4 regions of the Streptomyces sp. Je 1-369 genome follow, and region 1 is predicted to be linked to each of the others. Evidence: riboswitches for the same ligand, from Rfam matches in the RefSeq annotation. Region 1 holds a riboswitch; each other region holds the start of a gene.
What was found. A riboswitch is a leader RNA that binds a small molecule or an ion and turns the genes downstream of it on or off. The one in region 1 is predicted to bind cobalamin.

Region 1 (4,526 bases):
CCCGCGGTCTTCGCCGAGGCGATGCCCCTGGTCAAGGCGCACACCACCGAGCGGATCCTGCGCGACGCGGAGGCCTACCTCACGTTCCTCACCGGGCGGCCCGAGGTCGGCGCGGGACCGGTCGCCGCCGTCGGCTACTGCCTGGGCGCCTCCCTGGCGATGCGCACCGCCACCGCCCACCCCGACCTGGTCGCCGCCGTCGCCGGATTCCACCCCGGCTTCCTGGTCACCGACGCGCCGGACAGCCCGCACCGCCTCGTCCACGACCTCACCGCCGAGGTCCACCTCGGCCTCGCCGAAGGAGACCTGACGCCCGAGGCGATCGACGAGCTCGGCAAGGCCTTCGACGCGGCCGGTGTCACCCACACCATCGAGACCTACGCGGGCACCGCCCACGGCTTCACGATGGCCGACACGGACGCCTTCGACGCCGCGGGTCTGCGACGCCACTGGGAACGGTTGCTGCCGCTGCTCGACCGCACTCTCAGGAAGGTCTGAGCCCCACCCGCCAGGGGGACATCAGACCTCGTCCGCCGCGGTCGCCGGTCTCGCCACCAGCGCCGCCAACTCCTCGGCCGTCCGCGGCCCTTCGCCCATGCCGGTCGGCAGGCCGTGGGCGCGCAGCAGTTCGCCGACCGCGATGCCCCACGGCAGGTGCAGCCCGGCCTGCGCGAGGAGGTCGCGGCGCCCCAGCATCTCCGCCGCCGGTCCTGTCCGTACGCCGGAGGGAGTGAGCAGCGCCGCGTCGTCGGCCCAGCGCAGGGCCAGGTCCACGTCGTGGGTCGCCATGACGACGGTCGTGCCCGCGTCCAGCAGTCCTTGCAGGGTGTCGAGGAGGCGCTCCTGGCCGTCGGGGTCGAGTCCGGCGGTCGGCTCGTCGAGGATGAGGACGCGGGGGCGCATCGCGACGGCTCCGGCGATCGCGGTCCGCTTCCGCTGCCCGTAGGAGAGCAGGTGGGTGGGCCGGTCGGCGAGCGGGGTGATGTCGAGGGCGGCGAGCGCCTCGGCCACCCGTGCCCGGACTTCCGGGTCGGGCAGGCCGAGGTTGAGCGGGCCGAACGACACGTCCTGCTCGACCGATGCGGCGAACAGCTGGTCGTCGGGGTCCTGGACGACCAGCTGCACGGTGGTGCGCAGCCGGGTCAGGCCCTTGCGGTCGTACGTGACCGGGGTCCCCGCGAGGGTCAGGCTCCCCTCGGCGGGGCGCAGTCCGCCGCTGAGCAGGCGCATGAGGGTGGTCTTGCCGCTGCCGTTGCGCCCGAGCAGGGCGAGCGCGCGCCCGTCGACGACGTCGAAGTCCAGGCCGCTGAGGACGGTGGGCCCGTCCTCGTACGCGTACGCCGCCGCGTGGAGGGCGACCACGGACGCGTGCGGTCCTGCGGGAGCGTCCGGCTCGCGAAGAGCCCTCGGCTCGCTCATGGGAGGAACCTTTCCAGTACGAGGGTGAGGGCCACCAGGCCCACGAGAAGTGCCGCGCCCGCGGCGATGAAGGGGCGCGAGACGCGGGCCTCGGGCACGAGTACGCGCAGGGTGCCGTCGTAGCCGCGCCCGGCGAGGCCTGCTTGCAAGCGGCTCGCCCGGTCGAAGGCGCGTACGAACGCGGTGGCGCCGAGACCGGCGAGGGAGCGCCAGGTGGCGGCGCGGGTGGTGTGGCCGAGGCGCGCGGCCTGCGCCTGCCGGATGCGGCTCATGGAGTCCAGGAGCAGGAAGCTCATCCGGTACGTGACGAGTGCCACGTCCACGACCGGCGCGGGCACGCCCGCCTTCACCAGGCGCGGGAGCAGGTCCGACATCGGGGTGGTGAAGGCGAAGAGCAGCACGCCGAGCGAGGCGGCTGAGGTCCGCAGGAGCAGTCCGCCGGCGCGCGCCGGACCGCCCTCCGCGAACGTCACGAACCCGTCGGGGCCGCCCACTTGGACGAGCAGGGTGAGGGCGCCGGTGACGCAGAAGCCGAGTGGCACGCGGTAGGCGCGCCACAGTTTGCGGGGCGGCACACCCGCGGGGCCGAGCAGCAGGACGAGCGCGGCGGCCAGGACCAGGGCGGCGCCCGGCCAGGGCGGCAGCGAGATGGCGAGGACGGTGAGGCCGAGTCCGAGCACGGCCTTGTCCACGGGGTGCCGGCGGCGCCAGCGACTGCTGTGCGCCGCCGCGTCGATGGGCAGCACGCCGGATCAGACCTGCTCGGTCTCGGCCCGGCTTCTGTCCGCGTCGGCCGGATCCCCGGCGGGCTCGGCCCGGCGCTCCGTGCGCGCCTGCTCCGCGCGTGCCTGCTCCGCGCCCTGCTCAATGCCCAGCTCCGCGCCCTGCTTGCGGCCCTTGCGGAGCCCGAAGTAGTAGGCGAGGACTCCCGCGCCGAGGGCCGCCTGGAGGGCGAAGAGCGCCGACTCGACCTCGCCGGACGGGGGCTCGTACAGCGGCGAGAACCACGGCTCGTAGTCCGGCTCGATCTCGGTGATCGCCGTCTCGGCCTGGGCGTCGGCCCCGGCGAACGGCTCCTCCTCGTCGTCGCCGAGCCCGAGCGCGATGGGCAGCACGGCGAGTGCGGCCACGATGAGGAGCAGCAGGGTGTTGATCTTCGCGTTACGGCTCATCAGGCGCTGGCCCCCGTCTGCGTCTCGGTCGACTTGGTCGTCTCGGTCGGCTGCTTGCGCTGCAAGAGCACGCCGAGGCGGGTGAGTTCGCCCTTGCTCGACTGCACGAGCAGCCGCATCACCAGGACGGTGAGCAGGCCCTCGCTGACCGCGAGCGGGATCTGCGTGACGGCGAAGATGCCGCCGAACTTGCCCAGGGCGCCCAGGAAGCCGCTGCTGGGGTCGGGGAACGCCAGGGCCAGCTGGACGCTGGTGACGCAGTACGTGGACAGGTCGGCGACGAACGCGCCGAAGAACACGGCGACCATGAGCGGCACGTCGTACCGCTTCAGGAGCCGGTAGACGGCGTAGCCCGCCCAGGGCCCGACGATCGCCATGGAGAAGACGTTGGCGCCCAGGGTGGTGAGCCCGCCGTGGGCGAGCAGCAGCGCCTGGAAGAGCAGGGTGATGGTTCCGAGCACCGTCATGATCGGCGGGCGGAACAGGATCGCCCCGAGCCCGGTCCCCGTCGGGTGCGAGCAACTGCCCGTCACGGAGGGGATCTTCAGGGCGGAAAGGACAAAGGTGAAGGCCCCGGAGGCGCCGAGGAGCAGCGTGCTCTCCGGGTGTTCCTTGACTTCACGGGTCAGGGAGCGGACTCCGTGGACGACGAACGGCGCGGACGCTACGCCCCAGGCGATCGCGTGCGCCGGTGGGAGGAAACCCTCGGCTATGTGCATGGCTCGGCAGACCCTCTCCAGCACCTCGTGGATGGACAACGCGCCTTGGCCGGTCTCCTGGCTGACGGGTCGTACCGACCGGACTCCGCCTTCCCGGGTACGTGCGTACCCAGTGGCTGCCGCGAGGGCTGGAGCCGGACTTCCCGATCACAGTGGCGAGGGCCGCACCGGCATCACACCGGATTTCCCGTTCACCAAGGCGTGGTGACATTAGTGCGCATCAGACGTGCTGACAACTTGCGGGCGGGTCGCGGCGGTGGCACGCGCGAGCGCGCATACCACCGCGTACGCCCCTGTTCAGCGGCTGTGACGGGCCGGAGGAAGTGCCGGTGTACGCGTCCGGGGCGCCATTCGGTGCGGCGCCACGCGGTTCGGCCCCCGGAAAGAGTGACGGGGTGTCGGTGGATGGCCCAGGCGTGATTGGGCGTACCGGCGCGGGAGGTACGTGTGCGGCTGCCGCCCCGCCACGAATGGAGACGCCTTGAAGGCAGCATCGAGAGTCCGGGCCGACCGTCGCACTCGCATCGGCGCGACAGTGCTCGCGCTGGCCGCCACGGCCTCGCTCACCGTGGGAGCCCCCTCGTACGCGAGCGCCCACTCCCCCGAGGACACCCCGGCCCCTCGGACCACCTCGCCCTTCACCGGGCAGTCGGCACCGCAGAACCCGGTGCTCGCCGTGAAGTTCGACAACGCGCGCCACGCCCGGCCACACACCGGTCTCGACCGGGCGGACCTCGTCTACGTGGAGAAGGTCGAGGGCGGCATGAGCCGCCTGATGGGCGTGTACTCCAGCAAACTTCCGAAGGCCGTCGGACCGGTGCGCAGTGCCCGCGAGTCGGACATCGAGCTCCTGCGCCAGTTCGGGCGTCCTGCCCTCGCGTACTCCGGGGTGCGCAGCGCCCTGCAGAAGGTGCTGCGGAACTCGCCGCTGCACGCACGCTCGCAGGGCCGGGTGCCCGGCGCGTACTTCCGGCACGGCGGGCGGCCCGCCCCGCACAACCTCTTCGTCCACCCCGAGGCCCTGCTGCGTTCGGCTCCGCGGGCCGACCGCCCGGCCGACGTCGGCTTCCGCTTCGGCCCGGCTCCGGCGGGCGGCGCGCGCACCGCCGCGCGGACCGTCAGGTACGCCGCCGCGAGCCACACCTTCCGCTGGTCGCGGCGGCAGGGCCGCTGGCTCGCGTCCTTCGACGGCGCCCCGGCCCGCGGCACGTCGGGG
Region 2 (4,526 bases), 2.9 Mb from region 1:
CGGCGTCGGGCGAGGGCGGAGCTGTCCTGAAACTGTCGGTCGAGGAGTCCCAGCGGTGGCTGGCGGCCCTCAACGACCTCCGGCTCGCGATCGGCACGCGCCTCGAAGTGAGCGACGAGGACGACGCCGATCTCCTCTACCGCCTGCCGGACTCCGACCCCCGCAAGCCGATGGTGATGGCCTACCTCTGGCTCGGCGGACTGCAGGAGACGCTGGTCGGGACGTTGCTGGACTGATTCCGGGCAGAAGTTCATGCAGAATGCAGCAAAATTTGTTGTAGTGGACAGGTTCTGCCCGCCCGGAGCGTGGTTCGCTCAGCGGAGCCTCAAATCCGGATAACGATCCCGTCAAGTCATTGCCCTGCTTTGCTCTGTCAAGGGTGCTTTGTCCGCTTCTTCCTGTGGTGTGCGCCACAGGTGGCTCATTCCCTCACTGTTGCCACCGTGATAAATCTTCACGACCGCTCGGTGACGCCACCCATGTCACCGAGGGCGCTTCAGCCGGCAGACCGCCGGTAGCACTCCATCCATATCCGGGGGGATCAGGACCTGATCCGCAGCCACAACGCAGATGTGCGGGCGCGGATCAGCATGGAGAAAGGCGTCACCATGACCTCAGTGCAGGTCGAAGAGCACCACGACGGGCACGACGGCAATGGGGTCGTGCACGGCTCGTCCGGCGAGGGCGAGGGATACCAGCGCGGGCTCGGAGCCCGACAGATCCAGATGATCGCGATCGGCGGTGCCATCGGCACCGGCCTGTTCCTCGGCGCGGGCAAGGCCATCCACAAGGCCGGACCGAGCCTCATCCTGGCGTACGCCATCGCGGGCCTCGTCATCTTCTTCATCATGCGGGCGCTCGGCGAGCTCCTCATGTACCGGCCCGTGTCCGGCTCCTTCTCGGAGTACGCACGCGAGTTCATGGGCCCGTTCTTCGGATTCGTGACCGGCTGGACGTACTGGCTCTTCTGGGTCGTCACCGGCATCACCGAAGTCACCGCGGCCGCCCAGTACATGCAGTACTGGACCCACGACTCATTCCCGCAATGGGCCTACGCGCTGGTCTTCACCGTCATCCTGTACGGCGCGAACCTCATCTCCGTGAAGCTCTTCGGCGAGCTCGAGTTCTGGTTCTCGATGGTCAAGGTCACCGCCATCATCGGCATGATCCTGATCTGCGTCGGCATCCTCACCATCGGCTTCTCCGACGCCGGTGACACCGCCACCGTGGCCCACCTGTGGAACCAGGGCGGTTTCTTCCCCAACGGCATCGGCTCCACGCTGATGACCCTGCAGATCGTGATGTTCGCCTTCCTCGCCGTCGAGCTCGTCGGCGTCACCGCGGGCGAGTCCAAGGACCCGAAGACCGTCCTGCCCAAGGCCATCAACACCGTGCCGTGGCGCATCGCCGTCTTCTACGTCGGCGCCCTCATCATGATCCTGTCGGTCGTCCCGTGGACCTCCTTCAAGCCCGGCGTCTCACCGTTCGTCGCCGCCTTCGAGGAGATGGGCCTCGGCGTCGGCGCCGCCATCGTGAACTTCGTGGTCCTCACCGCCGCGCTCTCCTCCTGCAACTCCGGCATGTACTCCACCGGCCGCATGCTGCGCGACCTGGCGATGAACGGCCAGGGCCCCAAGTTCTTCACCAAGCTCACGAAGAACGGCCTGCCGCTGATCGGCACCACGGCCTCCGCCGCGTTCATGCTGGTCGGCGTCTGGATCAACTACCAGTGGCCGGGCGAGGCGTTCAACTACGTCGTCTCCTTCGCCACCATCTCCGGCATGTGGGCCTGGATCATGATCCTGGCCTGCCAGATCCGCTACCGTCGCAAGGCCGACCGCGGCGAGCTGCCGCAGTCCACCTTCCGCGCCCCGGGAGCCCCGTACACCAGCTGGTTCGCCCTGCTCTTCATCGGCATGGTCATCGTGATGATGGGCATCGACAAGGACGCGCGTATCTCCCTGTACGCCGCTCCGGTCTGGGCCGCGATCCTGACCGTGTCGTACCTGGTGCTCAAGAGCCGCAACCCGCAGGCCGCGGCCTTCAACAAGCGGAAGGTCGGCGTCTCCGGCGAGTCCTCCTCGGACGACTCCCTCTCCAAGGACTGAGGCTCCCCAAGGCCCCCGTCCAGCATTCGGGCCCGCCCGTACCACACTTCGGTACGCGCGGGCCCCTCTGCTTATCCTGGCTGCCATGCTGACCATCACCCAGGCCCTCCACGACCAGATCGTCGCGCACGCGCGCCAGGACCACCCCGACGAGGCGTGCGGCGTGGTCGCGGGCCCGGAGGGCACCGGGCGCCCCGAGCGGTTCATCCCGATGCTGAACGCCGCACGGTCGCCCACGTTCTACGAGTTCGACTCGGGTGACCTGCTCAAGCTCTACCGCGAGATGGACGACCGCGACGAGGAGCCGGTGATCGTCTACCACTCGCACACCGCGACCGAGGCGTACCCCTCGCGCACCGACATCACCTACGCCAACGAGCCCGGCGCGCACTACGTCCTGGTCTCCACCGCGGACACCGACGACGCGGGCCCCTTCCAGTTCCGCTCGTACCGGATCGTGAACGGCGAGGTCACCGAAGAAGAGGTAAAGGTCGTCGAGGCATACTGAGCTTTACTCATGAGGGCGGCAGGACCCAGGAAGCCGGTGCGAACCCGGCACGGTCCCGCCACTGTGACCCCACCCCGACACCGGGGCCGGGGGAGTCAGGAACTGACCTGCCGCCCTTCTCCACGCAACGCAGGGGACGCGGAAATCCCCTGAAGGAGGAAGTTCAGCCATGTCCCGCCGTCACACCGGCATACGCGCCCTCGCCGCCGCGGCCCTGCTCGTCCCGCTCGCCGCGTGCTCCTCGTCGGACGCAGGCGGTGACACCGAGCCCGCCGCCAAGGCCGCCGGATTCCCGTACACCGTCACCAACTGCGGTGTGCGAACGACGTACGACGCACCCCCGAAGCGCGCCGTCACCATGAACCAGCACACCACCGAAGTGATGCTGGAACTCGGCCTCAAGGACCACCTCACCGGCACGGCCTACCTCGACGACAAGGTCCTGCCCAAGTATGAGAAGGCGTACGACTCCGTGCCCGTCGTCGCCAAGGAGTACCCCTCCTACGAGAAGCTGCTCGCCGCCAACCCCGACTTCGTCTACGGCGGCTACGCGAGCGCCTTCCTCGCGGGCGACGGCCGCAGCCGCTCCGCGCTCGCCAAGTCCGGCATCAAGAGCCGCCTCAACGTGGAGGGCTGCGCCAAGAAGCCCGTCTCCATGGACGACGTCTACCGCGAGGTCCGCGAGGTCGGCTCCACCTTCGGGGTGCGGGCCCGCGCGGACCGGTGGGTCAGCGGCGCACAGCGCGCACTCGCCGCCACCGCCGAGAAGACCAAGGGCAGGAAACCCCTCTCCGTCTTCGTCTACGACAGCGGCGACAAGACCGCGTTCACGGCGGGCGGCCGCGGCATCGGCAACGACATCATCAAGCGGGCGGGCGGCCGCAACGTCTTCGCCCACGTGGACAAGTCCTTCAGCGACGCGTCCTGGGAGTCCGTCGTGAAGAACAAGCCCGAGACCATCCTCATCCTCGACTACGGCGCCACGACCGTCGCCCAGAAGAAGAAGCGCCTCCTCGACGACCCCGCCCTCCAGGACGTCCCCGCCATCAAGAACAAGAGCTTCGCCGTGCTGCCCCTGTCGGACATGGTCACAGGAGTACGAGCACCCGAGGCGGTGAGGAAGCTGGCGGCGCAGCTGTGAAGCGCATGCGCTACGCCACCGTCATCACCACGCTCTGCGCGGCCCTCGCGGTGGCCGTCATGGCAGGGGTGGCCCTCGGCTCCGTCCGCATCCCGACCGCCGACGTCCTGGAGATCCTCACGGGACGCGCGGGCCCCTCCCCGTTCCGCACCATCGTCCTGGACGTCCGGCTCCCGCGGGTCATCCTCGGAGCCACCGTCGGAGCCGGCCTCGCCGTCATCGGCACCGTCCTCCAGGCCCTCGTCCGCAACCCCCTCGCCGACCCGTTCCTGCTCGGCGTCTCCTCCGGCGCCTCCGTCGGCGCGGTCTGCGCGATCGTCCTCGGCTCCGTCTTCGGCCTCGGCGCCGCCCTGTCGACCACCGTCACCATCCCGGCCGCCTCCTTCGCGGGCGCCCTGATCTCCCTGATCCTCGTCTACGCCCTCGCACGCGGCGGCAGCGGCAGCTTCGCCACCGGCCGACTGATCCTCGCGGGCGTCGCCGTCTCGTACATCCTCACCGCCCTGACCAGCCTCATCCTGGTCACCGCCGACAGCGCCGACCACCTCAAGGAAGTCCTGTACTGGACACTCGGCGGCCTCGGCACCGCCCGCTGGGACATGCTCGCCCTGCCCTGCGTCACCCTCGTCATCGGCACGGCCCTCCTCATGTCCATGGCCCGCCCCCTCGACCTGCTCCTCGCGGGCGAGGAGGGCGCCACCGTCCTCGGCCTCGACGCCGCCCGCTTCCGCGCCGGCGTCTTCGTCCTCGCCTCACTCCTCACCGGCGC
Region 3 (4,526 bases), 2.1 Mb from region 1:
GTTCTGCGGCTTCACGCCGTAGCCGTACTTCGGGTCGGCGAGCACCATGCGCACCAGGTCCTCGCTGGCCGCGCTGACCACGTACACCTCGATGCCGTGCGCCTGCAGCGTCTTGTAGAGCTGCCGCATGCCGCGCGAGAACTCCGGCGGCTTCACCTCGGTCTTCGTGAGCTTCCCGGCCTCGTAGTACTCGGCGGGGATCGGCTTCTTGTACGCCAGGAGCTCGTCGACGTACCCCTTCAGCTCCTTCAGCGTGAAGCCGGAGAAGATCTGCGCGGCCCACGGGTAGCAGACCTGGTCGTCGACCTCGCACAGCCGGTTGTAGTAGCTGTAGAGGCTCTCCTTGTGCCCGGCCTTGTCCTTGAAGGGGATGACCTTCAGCGACGGGTCCATGGTCTCGCGGGTGAGGACGCCCTTCATCTCGAGGAAGGGCAGCAGCGACTCCTCCAGGTCGTTGCGGTACGTCGTGTTGTCCGCGTCGAAGACGGCGTACGCGCCCTTGTGGTCGTTCTTCGCGATGACCTTGCCGAGCTGCTTCGCGACGGGCTTCGGCCAGTGGGACAGCTCCCGGGCGGTGGCCGCCGAGGTGTCGGCGGCGCTCGCCTCCTCCGTCGGCCACAGGGCGCCGCCCGCGAGGACGGCGGCGGCCAGCGCGCCCGTGGTGCCGATGACGGCCAGCTTGCTCTTTGCCCGTACTGCCATGTCTCTACGTCCCTGCCGTTCCCTGCGAGCGATGTGCGCCCCGACCGGAGCGGCGCGCAATGCTATGGGGCGGCACCCACATTTCCCATGATCGAAGTCACCGTGGCGCGGTGGCATGGGGCGGGTGAACAGGGGTAATGGAGGGGTTCCGCGCATACTGGGCCCATGGACTCCCGTGAGTTCGTCCGCGCCGCTCCACGGCTCGACGGCATGGTCGTCTCCGCGGTCGGCTACCGCACCGCGGGGCAGCGGCCAGGGCTGCACCGGGGGCTCCCTTCGCCGTATCTGACGGTGATCTTCTCCCTGGACGGGACCATCGCCACCGGCAGCACCCCGGACCGGGCGACGGGACCGGACGCGACGCGCACCGACATCATCGTGGGCGGCCTGCACCAGAGCCCCGCGTACGTCGTCCAGCCCGAGCACGAGGCGGGCATCCAGCTCGCCGTGCATCCCCTCGCGGCCCGCGCCCTCCTCGGCCTGCCCGCCGCCGGGCTCACCGGGCAGCTCGTCGTCGGCGGCACGGACGTGCTCGGCGACCCGGCCGCGGAGATCCGCGAGCGGCTGTGCGAGCTGGACCGCTGGGAGGACCGCTTCGCCCTCCTGTCGGCCTATCTGAGGCGGCGCGCGGCTACGGACCGCGCCGCCGGATCCGTCCGCCCCGAGGTCGCGGAGGCATGGGCGTGGCTGGCCAGGCACCGGGGCGCGGGCACCCTCGGCGGCCTCTCCCGGCACGTCGCGCTCAGCGAACGCAGGATGACCGCGCTGTTCCGCGCCGAGACGGGACTCACCCCCAAACAGGCCGCCCGCCTGATGCGCTTCCAGCACGCCAAGGCCACCGTGACCCGCGCCGTCGCGGCGGGCGCCCCGCCGGACCTGGCCGGGGTCGCGGCCGACACCGGGTACTACGACCACTCCCACCTCGTACGCGACTTCCGGCAGTACACCGGCGAGACCCCCACCCGCTGGCTGGCCGAAGAGTGCCGGAATATCCAAGCCGGGGCGCACGCCAGGAGCGAAGAGTAGAGGCATGGACACCAACCGGAACACCACGACAGAACAGCAGCTCAGCACGCCCGCCCCGGCGATCTGGCCGGGCCTCCGGGCGCAGGACGCCCCCGCCCTGATCGACTTCCTCGTCGGCACCGTCGGCTTCCTGCGGACCGCCGTCTATGAGGACGAGGGCCGCGTCGCCCACGCCCAGCTCGACTGGCCCGAGGGCGGCGGCGTCATGCTCGGCTCGTACGACCCGGCCGACGAGGCCACCTGCGGCAGGCCCGGCGGTGCGGGCGCCTACGTCGTCACCGACCACGTGGACGACCTGTACCGACGACTCGTGGAGGCCGGCGTGAAGGTCACCGGTGAGATCGAGGACAAGCCCTACGGAAGCCGCGAATTCGGCATCGAGGACCCGGAGGGCAACCGCTGGTCCTTCGGTACGTACCGGGGTGAGCCGCGGCCCGCGCCGACGTCCACGCCCGGCCCGTAAGGCGGCGGGCCGGGCCCATCAAGCCGCGTGATAACTTGCGCAAGCCAGTCAAACCCACACCTGGGCCAGGGAATCCGGTGCGAATCCGGAACTGACGCGCAGCGGTGAGGGGGACGGGCGGGGCCACGGCCACTGGGTGTCGCGAGACGCCCGGGAAGGCGCCCCGCCCGGCCGATCCCCGAGTCCGAAGACCTGCTGGCGCCCTCCGGCCGCCCACCCGGCGGCGGGGGTCCGACGCAGGCCAGGCTCCGCGTATGAGCCGTGACACTCAAGGGATCACGTGTCCTCGACAGCCCGTATATCCGCCCTCCTCTGCGCCTGCCTGTTCGCGCTCACCGCGTGCGGCGGCTCCACGGAGAAGACCGGGGAGTCCACCGACAAGGCTGACAAGGCGGACAAGGCGGACAAGAGCGCCGAAGGCTTCCCGGTCACGGTCACCTCCTGCGGCAAGGACGCGAAGGTCCCGGCACCGCCGCAGCGCGCCGTCTCCCTCGACCAGGGCTCCACGGAGATCCTCCTCTCCCTCGGCCTCGCCGACCGCATGGTGGGCACCGGTACCTGGACCGACCCGGTACCGAAGAACCTGGAGAAGGAGAACGCGAAGGTCGAGCGGCTCGCCGACCGCTACCCGTCGCTGGAGAAGGTCCTCTCCAAGGAGCCGGACTTCGTCAGCGCGTCCTTCCTCTACACGGTCGGCAAGGGAGGCGTCGCCGACCGCGCGAAGTTCGACGAGCTCAACGTCCCGGTCTATGTCTCGCCCAGCGACTGCGCGGGCAAGGACAACGACGGCGGCGGCGACGGCAAGCGCGTCAAGACCCTCACCATGGACACCGTCTACGGCGAGGTGCGCGACCTGGCGAAGGTCTTCCACGTCGAGAAGCGCGGCGAACGGCTGGTCGCCGACCTCAAGAGCCGCGTCACGAAGGCGACCGAGGACATCGACGCCTCCGACGCCACGCTCCTGTACTGGTTCGCCAACTCCGACGCCCCGTACCTGGCGGGCTGCTGCGGCGCCCCCGGCATCATCACCCGCGAACTCGGCGCGAAGAACGTCTTCGACGACACCCACGAGGAATGGCCCCAGATCAACTGGGAGACCGTCGCCGACCGCGACCCCGACGTCCTCGTCATCGGTGACCTCACCCGCAAGTCGCAGTCCGCGGAGAGCGCCGCGGCGAAGATCAAGTTCCTGGAGACCAACCCGGCGACCAAGAACCTGACGGCCGTGAAGAAGAAGCGGTACGTCCTGCTCAGCGGCCAGGCCATGAACCCCACGATCCGCACGGTCGACGGCATCGAGCAAGTAGCGGCGGGTCTGCGGAAGTTCGGGCTGGTCAAGTGACGGAGGTCGCCCGCGTGCGGCAGGCGCTGCTGTGGCTCGCCGGGGTCGCCGCGCTCGTCCTCTCCGTCTCCGTGGCCGTCACCATCGGCCCCGCGGACATCTCCGTGCCCGACGTGTGGTCGACCGTCGCGGCCCACCTCGGCTGGGGCGACAGCCCGCTCACCCCGATCAGGGACGGCATCGTCTGGAACCTGCGGATGCCGCGCACCGTGCTCGCCGCCGTCTGCGGCGCGGGCCTCGCGGTCTGCGGGGCGGTCATGCAGTCCCTGCTCCGCAACCCGCTCGCCGACCCCTTCGTGCTCGGGGTGTCGTCCGGGGCGTCCACGGGAGCGGTCGCGGTCGTCGTCCTCGGCGTCGGCGGGGGAGTGGTGTCCGTCTCCGCGGGCGCCTTCGCGGGCGCGCTCTGCTCCTTCGCACTCGTCCTGCTCCTCAGCCACACCCTCGGCGACACCACGGACCGTGTCGTGCTGTCGGGCGTCGCGGCCATGCAGCTCTTCTCCGCGCTCACGTCGTTCGTCGTCCTCACGGCGGGCGACGCGGAGACGACACGCGGCGTGCTGTTCTGGCTCCTCGGCTCGCTCAGCGGAGTCGGCTGGACCGACGTGTGGCTGTGCGGCGCGGTGCTCGTGGCCGCGCTGGTCGTCTGCCTCGGCCACGCCCGTACGCTCGACGCCTTCGCGTTCGGCCCGGAGGCCGCGGCGGCGCTCGGCGTCCGGGTGGCCCGCACCCGGCTCGTCCTGCTCTGCACGACGGCGCTGCTCACGGCGGCCCTGGTCAGCTCGGCGGGCGCCATCGGCTTCGTCGGCCTTGTCCTGCCGCACGCGGCCCGCGCGGTCGTCGGCTCCGGGCACGCCAGGCTCCTCCCGGTCACGGCGCTCGCGGGAGCGGTCTTCCTGGTCTGGGTGGACACGCTGGCCCGCACGGCGCTCGACCCGCAGGAGGTCCCGGTCGGCGTGGTGACGTCACTCATCGGCGTACCGGCGTTCGTGGCGG
Region 4 (4,526 bases), 7.8 Mb from region 1:
CCGGTCGGACGACTCCGGCACGACCCAGAACTTCCAGGCCTACCTCGCGGGCGCGGCCCCCGCGGCCTGGCCCCACCCGGTGGCCAAGTCCTGGCAGGGGAGGGGCGGCGCGTCCGCGAGCGGGTCGAGCGGCGTCGCCTCGGAGGTGACCTCCGGCGTCGGAGCGATCGGATACTTCGAGCTGTCCTTCGCGCGGGCCCGTCAGATCAAGACGGTGAACATCGACACGGGCGCGCCGACCCCGGTCGCACCGACTCCCGCGACGGCGTCGGCGGGCATCGCGGCCGCTCAGGTCGCCGGCCAGGGCAAGGACATGAAACTGAAGTTCCGCTACGGCGTCTCGACGCCAGGCGCGTACCCGATCGTCCAGGTCACCTACGAGATCGTCTGCGACAAGGGCAACCCCCAGGCGACCCTGCCCGCGCTCAAGTCGTTCCTGACCTACACCGCGAGCAAGGCAGGACAGAAGGACCTGTCCCGCCTGAACTACGCCCCCCTGCCGGAGACGGTCGCCGGACAGGTACGCGACGTGGTGGACACACTCTCCTGACGCGGGCGTCGACTTCGGCCCTGAAGGTGGCGTCGGCGGGCAGTCGAGCGCGCCCGCCTCGTCCACGGCCGCACCTACGCCACCGCGGTCCCCTCCAACTCGACCAGCTGGCCGGGGACCGCCAGGCGCGTCACCCCGAGCATCGTGGTGGTCGGTGCGACGTCGGCGGCGGCCAACCGGCCTGCCAGGACGCCGTAGTGCTGGAAGAGCAGGTCGACGTCGGTCGTGTAGACGTTGAGGCGGACGAGGTTCGCGAGGGACATGCCGGACTCGGTGAGCACCGCCTTCACGTTGTCGACGCTCAGCGCCAGTTGCGCGGCCATGTCACCGTCGTGTTCGGGCTTGCCTGCGCCGCTCATCGCGGTCTGACCCGAGATGTACAAGGTGCGTGCGTGCCCGGAGACGAGCTCGCCCTGGTTGAAGCCCATCTCCGTCGACCAGGTCACCGGGTTGACTGCGTTTCGTTCCATGATCTCGCTCGCTCCATTCGGTCTGCTTCGCATCGCTTGCAGGAGCCTCGCAGCAATACATGACATCCCTCGTCATGTATTTCGCCAGGGTTTTCGTATGCGCGCCGACCGACTGGTTTTCCTGGTGCTCCTCCTGCGTCGGCGCGGCCGGATGACGGCGGACGCGCTCGCCGGTGAGCTGGAGGTGTCCACCCGCACAGTGCTGCGCGACATGGAAGCGCTCTCCGTGGCCGGTGTCCCCGTCTACGCCGAGCGCGGCCGAAACGGCGGGTTCGCGCTGCTGCCGGACTTCCGGACGGCACTCACCGGACTGAACCACGACGAGGCGCTCGCCCTTCTGGTCGCCGGATCACGGCGCGGCGCGCAGCTGTTCGGCCTCGGCTCGGCGCTCGCCTCGGCCATGCTGAAGGTGTTCGACGCGCTGCCCGAGAGCCTCAAGGGCTCCGCGGCGGGCGCGGCCCAACGCTTGCTCATCGACCCGGAGACGGACCTCCTCGCGCGCCGCGTCGACAGCGAAGACCTGCCCGAGGCGATCGTGGCCGAGGTCCGGCGCGCGGTGTTCGCCGGGCACAGGCCGCGCATCCACTACACGGCTGTGGGCCAGGCTCCGAAGTGGCACTCGACGAACCCGCGCGGCGACCGGAAGCGGTCGACCTGGACCGCGCCTGGCAGGAACGCAACACGCGGTTCCGCGACGGCGGCGACGACCGGGTCACCGTGCGGGTAAGGGTGGCCCCGGAACGTCGCAAAGACCTCGTGGCCACGGCGCTGGCAGTGTGCGACGAGGACGGAGAGGACGAGGGGCGGCTGTGGTTGGGCCTCGTCTTTCAGAATGCCCGGCACGCCGAGTGGGCCCTGTGGCAGCTCACCACGCATGCCGAGGTCCTGGCCCCGGAGTGGTTGCGCACGTCGCTGCACGACCGTGCCGCCGCGATCGCCGCGCTCTACGCGCCGCCGCCTCGCCGAGAAGACCGCTCAGGGCGGTGAGTATCCGGTCCTGCACGTGGGCAGCAGAGGGTCCGCGTGCCAGCCCGACGGGGAGGAGCCTCATCAAGTTGAAGGACGGTCAGTAACCGACGATCGACCGTTGCGGCGGCGCCCCTTCGTCCCGTCGTCCTGCCGCCCCCGCCGAAAGTGGGGGTGGACTTACTAGGACGTCCAACTATATGTTCGTGACCAGAGCCCGCGGTGCAGGGAAGCCGGTGTGAATCCGGCGCGGTCCCGCCACTGTGACCGGGAAGTGCGTTCTCGCCGAGCGATACGCCACTGACGGAGAAGTTCCGTCGGGAAGGCGGGAGAACGCGCGCTGATCCGGGAGTCAGGATACCGGCCGCGGGGTGTTCCGTGTTGTCCACGAGGATGGAGCAGACACGCATGGCACCGGTCCGTACCCACGACCCAGGTGAACCGGCGAAGCGAGCGACGACCCCGGCCCCGGCCCCGGTCCGCGCTCGACTCCACGACGGCTTCTAGCCTTCGCGTCCCACGACAGAACCGCCCGCCCGCCTCACCCGGTGGCGCCGTCGGCCTGTCGTGCCATCCCCGGACTCACCTGACGAGAGCAGGCTCTCATGGTCCGTGAACTGACACACTTCATCGGCGGCAAGCGCGTACCCGGCACGTCCGGGCTCTTCGCCGACGTGTACGACCCCAACTCCGGTGCCGTACAGGCACACGTGCCGCTGGCCGGACGCGAAGAGACCACCGCGGCGATCGCCGACGCCCACGCCGCCCAGCGCGCATGGGGCGAGTGGAATCCGCAGCGGCGCGCCCGCGTGCTGCTGCGGTTCCTGCAACTCGTCGAAGGAGAGCGGGAATCACTCGCACAGCTGCTCTCCGGCGAACACGGGAAGACCGTCGCCGACGCCCACGGCGACCTGCAACGCGGCCTTGAGGTCGTTGAGTTCGCGGCCGGGATCCCGCACCTGCAGAAGGGGGAGTTCACCGACAACGCCGGCTCCGGCATCGACGTGCACTCCCTGCGCGTACCCCTCGGCGTCACCGCGGGCATCACCCCGTTCAACTTCCCCGCGATGATCCCGCTGTGGAAGGCGGCCCCCGCACTGGCCTGCGGAAACTCCTTCATCCTCAAGCCGTCCGAACGGGCACCCTCCGTGCCGCTCCGGCTCGCCGAACTGTTCCTGGAGGCGGGCCTGCCGCCCGGCGTCCTGAACGTCGTCAACGGCGGCAAGGACGCCGTGGACATCCTCCTGGAAGACTCACGCGTGCAAGCGCTCGGCTTCGTCGGCTCCACTCCTGTCGCCGCGCACATCTACGCCACCGCCGCCGCGCACGGCAAACGCGCCCAGTGCTTCGGCGGCGCCAAGAACCACATGATCGTGATGCCGGACGCCGACCTCGACCAGGCCGTGGACGCCCTCATCGGCGCCGGGTACGGCTCGGCGGGGGAGCGCTGCATGGCCATCGCGGTCGCCGTCCCCGTCGGCGAGGAGACCGCCGACGCGCTCGTCAACCGGCTCAAGGAACGCGTCGCCGAGCTGCGCATCGGGCGTTCCGACGACCCGGAGGCCGACTTCGGGCCGCTGGTCAGCCGCGACGCGCTCGACCGGGTTCGCCGCTACGTGGACATCGGCGTCAACGAAGGCGCCGAACTCGTCGTGGACGGGCGCGACTTCACCCTCCCCGGGCACGAGAACGGCTTCTTCGCCGGAGCCACCCTCTTCGACCGCGTCTCACCGCGCATGCGGATCTACCGCGAGGAGATCTTCGGCCCGGTGCTGTGCGTGACCCGCGCCGCGGACTACGAGGCGGCCCTGCGCCTGCCCAGCGAACACCCCTACGGCAACGGCGTCGCCATCTTCACCAGGGACGGCGACACCGCCCGCGACTTCACGCGCCGCGTCGGCGCCGGCATGGTCGGCGTCAACGTGCCGATCCCCGTCCCGGTGGCGTACCACACGTTCGGCGGCTGGAAGCGGTCCGGCTTCGGCGACCTCAACCAGCACGGCCCCGACGCCGTCCGCTTCTACACCCGCACCAAGACCGTCACCTCGCGCTGGCCCTCCGGAGCCAGGGAAGGCGCGAGCTTCACCATCCCGACGATGGGATGACGGCGATGACCAGCATGGCCACAGCCCTCACCAAGGACCAGCTCGCCCTGGCCGAGGTCACGCTCGACTTCGCCGACGAGCACCTCGCCCCGCACGCCGTCGCCTGGGACCGCGACAAGCACTTCCCCGTCGACGTGCTGCGCAAGGCCGCCGAACTCGGCCTCGGCGGTGTCTACGTACGCGAGGAGCACGGCGGTTCGGGACTCGGCCGCACCGACGGCACCCTCGTCTTCGAGGCCCTCGCCACCGGCTGCCCCTCCATCGCCGGCTACCTCTCCATCCACAACATGGTCGCCTGGATGATCGACCGGTACGGCGACGGGGACCAGCGCGCCCGCTGGCTGCCGGACCTGTGCACCGCGGCATCGCTGGGCAGCTACTGCCTCACCGAGCCGGGCGCCGGATCGGACGCCGCCGCCCTGCGGACCCGCGCCG

Region 2: another riboswitch for cobalamin. It lies ahead of NOO62_RS15350 (ABC transporter substrate-binding protein); the one in region 1 lies ahead of NOO62_RS02295 (energy-coupling factor ABC transporter permease).
Region 3: another riboswitch for cobalamin. It lies ahead of NOO62_RS11745 (ABC transporter substrate-binding protein); the one in region 1 lies ahead of NOO62_RS02295 (energy-coupling factor ABC transporter permease).
Region 4: another riboswitch for cobalamin. It lies ahead of NOO62_RS36615 (CoA-acylating methylmalonate-semialdehyde dehydrogenase); the one in region 1 lies ahead of NOO62_RS02295 (energy-coupling factor ABC transporter permease).

The regions. Positions count from the first base shown of each region.
Region 1 is NZ_CP101750.1:498,826-503,351, forward strand. Features, by position in the region: gene NOO62_RS02275 (dienelactone hydrolase family protein) at 1-498, shown strand, start outside; gene NOO62_RS02280 (energy-coupling factor ABC transporter ATP-binding protein) at 520-1,419, opposite strand; gene cbiQ (cobalt ECF transporter T component CbiQ) at 1,416-2,165, opposite strand; gene NOO62_RS02290 (energy-coupling factor ABC transporter substrate-binding protein) at 2,172-2,591, opposite strand; gene NOO62_RS02295 (energy-coupling factor ABC transporter permease) at 2,591-3,310, opposite strand; cobalamin riboswitch at 3,340-3,524, opposite strand; gene NOO62_RS02300 (DUF3048 domain-containing protein) at 3,792-4,526, shown strand, end outside.
Region 2 is NZ_CP101750.1:3,368,583-3,373,108, reverse strand. Features, by position in the region: gene NOO62_RS15365 (DUF2017 domain-containing protein) at 1-236, shown strand, start outside; gene NOO62_RS15360 (amino acid permease) at 609-2,108, shown strand; gene NOO62_RS15355 (M67 family metallopeptidase) at 2,194-2,616, shown strand; cobalamin riboswitch at 2,580-2,742, shown strand; gene NOO62_RS15350 (ABC transporter substrate-binding protein) at 2,786-3,757, shown strand; gene NOO62_RS15345 (FecCD family ABC transporter permease) at 3,763-4,526, shown strand, end outside.
Region 3 is NZ_CP101750.1:2,565,276-2,569,801, reverse strand. Features, by position in the region: gene NOO62_RS11760 (HAD family hydrolase) at 1-702, opposite strand, end outside; gene NOO62_RS11755 (helix-turn-helix domain-containing protein) at 868-1,728, shown strand; gene NOO62_RS11750 (VOC family protein) at 1,733-2,191, shown strand; cobalamin riboswitch at 2,220-2,406, shown strand; gene NOO62_RS11745 (ABC transporter substrate-binding protein) at 2,472-3,533, shown strand; gene NOO62_RS11740 (FecCD family ABC transporter permease) at 3,530-4,526, shown strand, end outside.
Region 4 is NZ_CP101750.1:8,287,228-8,291,753, forward strand. Features, by position in the region: gene pstS (phosphate ABC transporter substrate-binding protein PstS) at 1-550, shown strand, start outside; gene NOO62_RS36605 (RidA family protein) at 625-1,020, opposite strand; partial or broken gene NOO62_RS36610 (helix-turn-helix transcriptional regulator) at 1,118-2,007, shown strand; cobalamin riboswitch at 2,190-2,370, shown strand; gene NOO62_RS36615 (CoA-acylating methylmalonate-semialdehyde dehydrogenase) at 2,592-4,091, shown strand; gene NOO62_RS36620 (acyl-CoA dehydrogenase family protein) at 4,106-4,526, shown strand, end outside.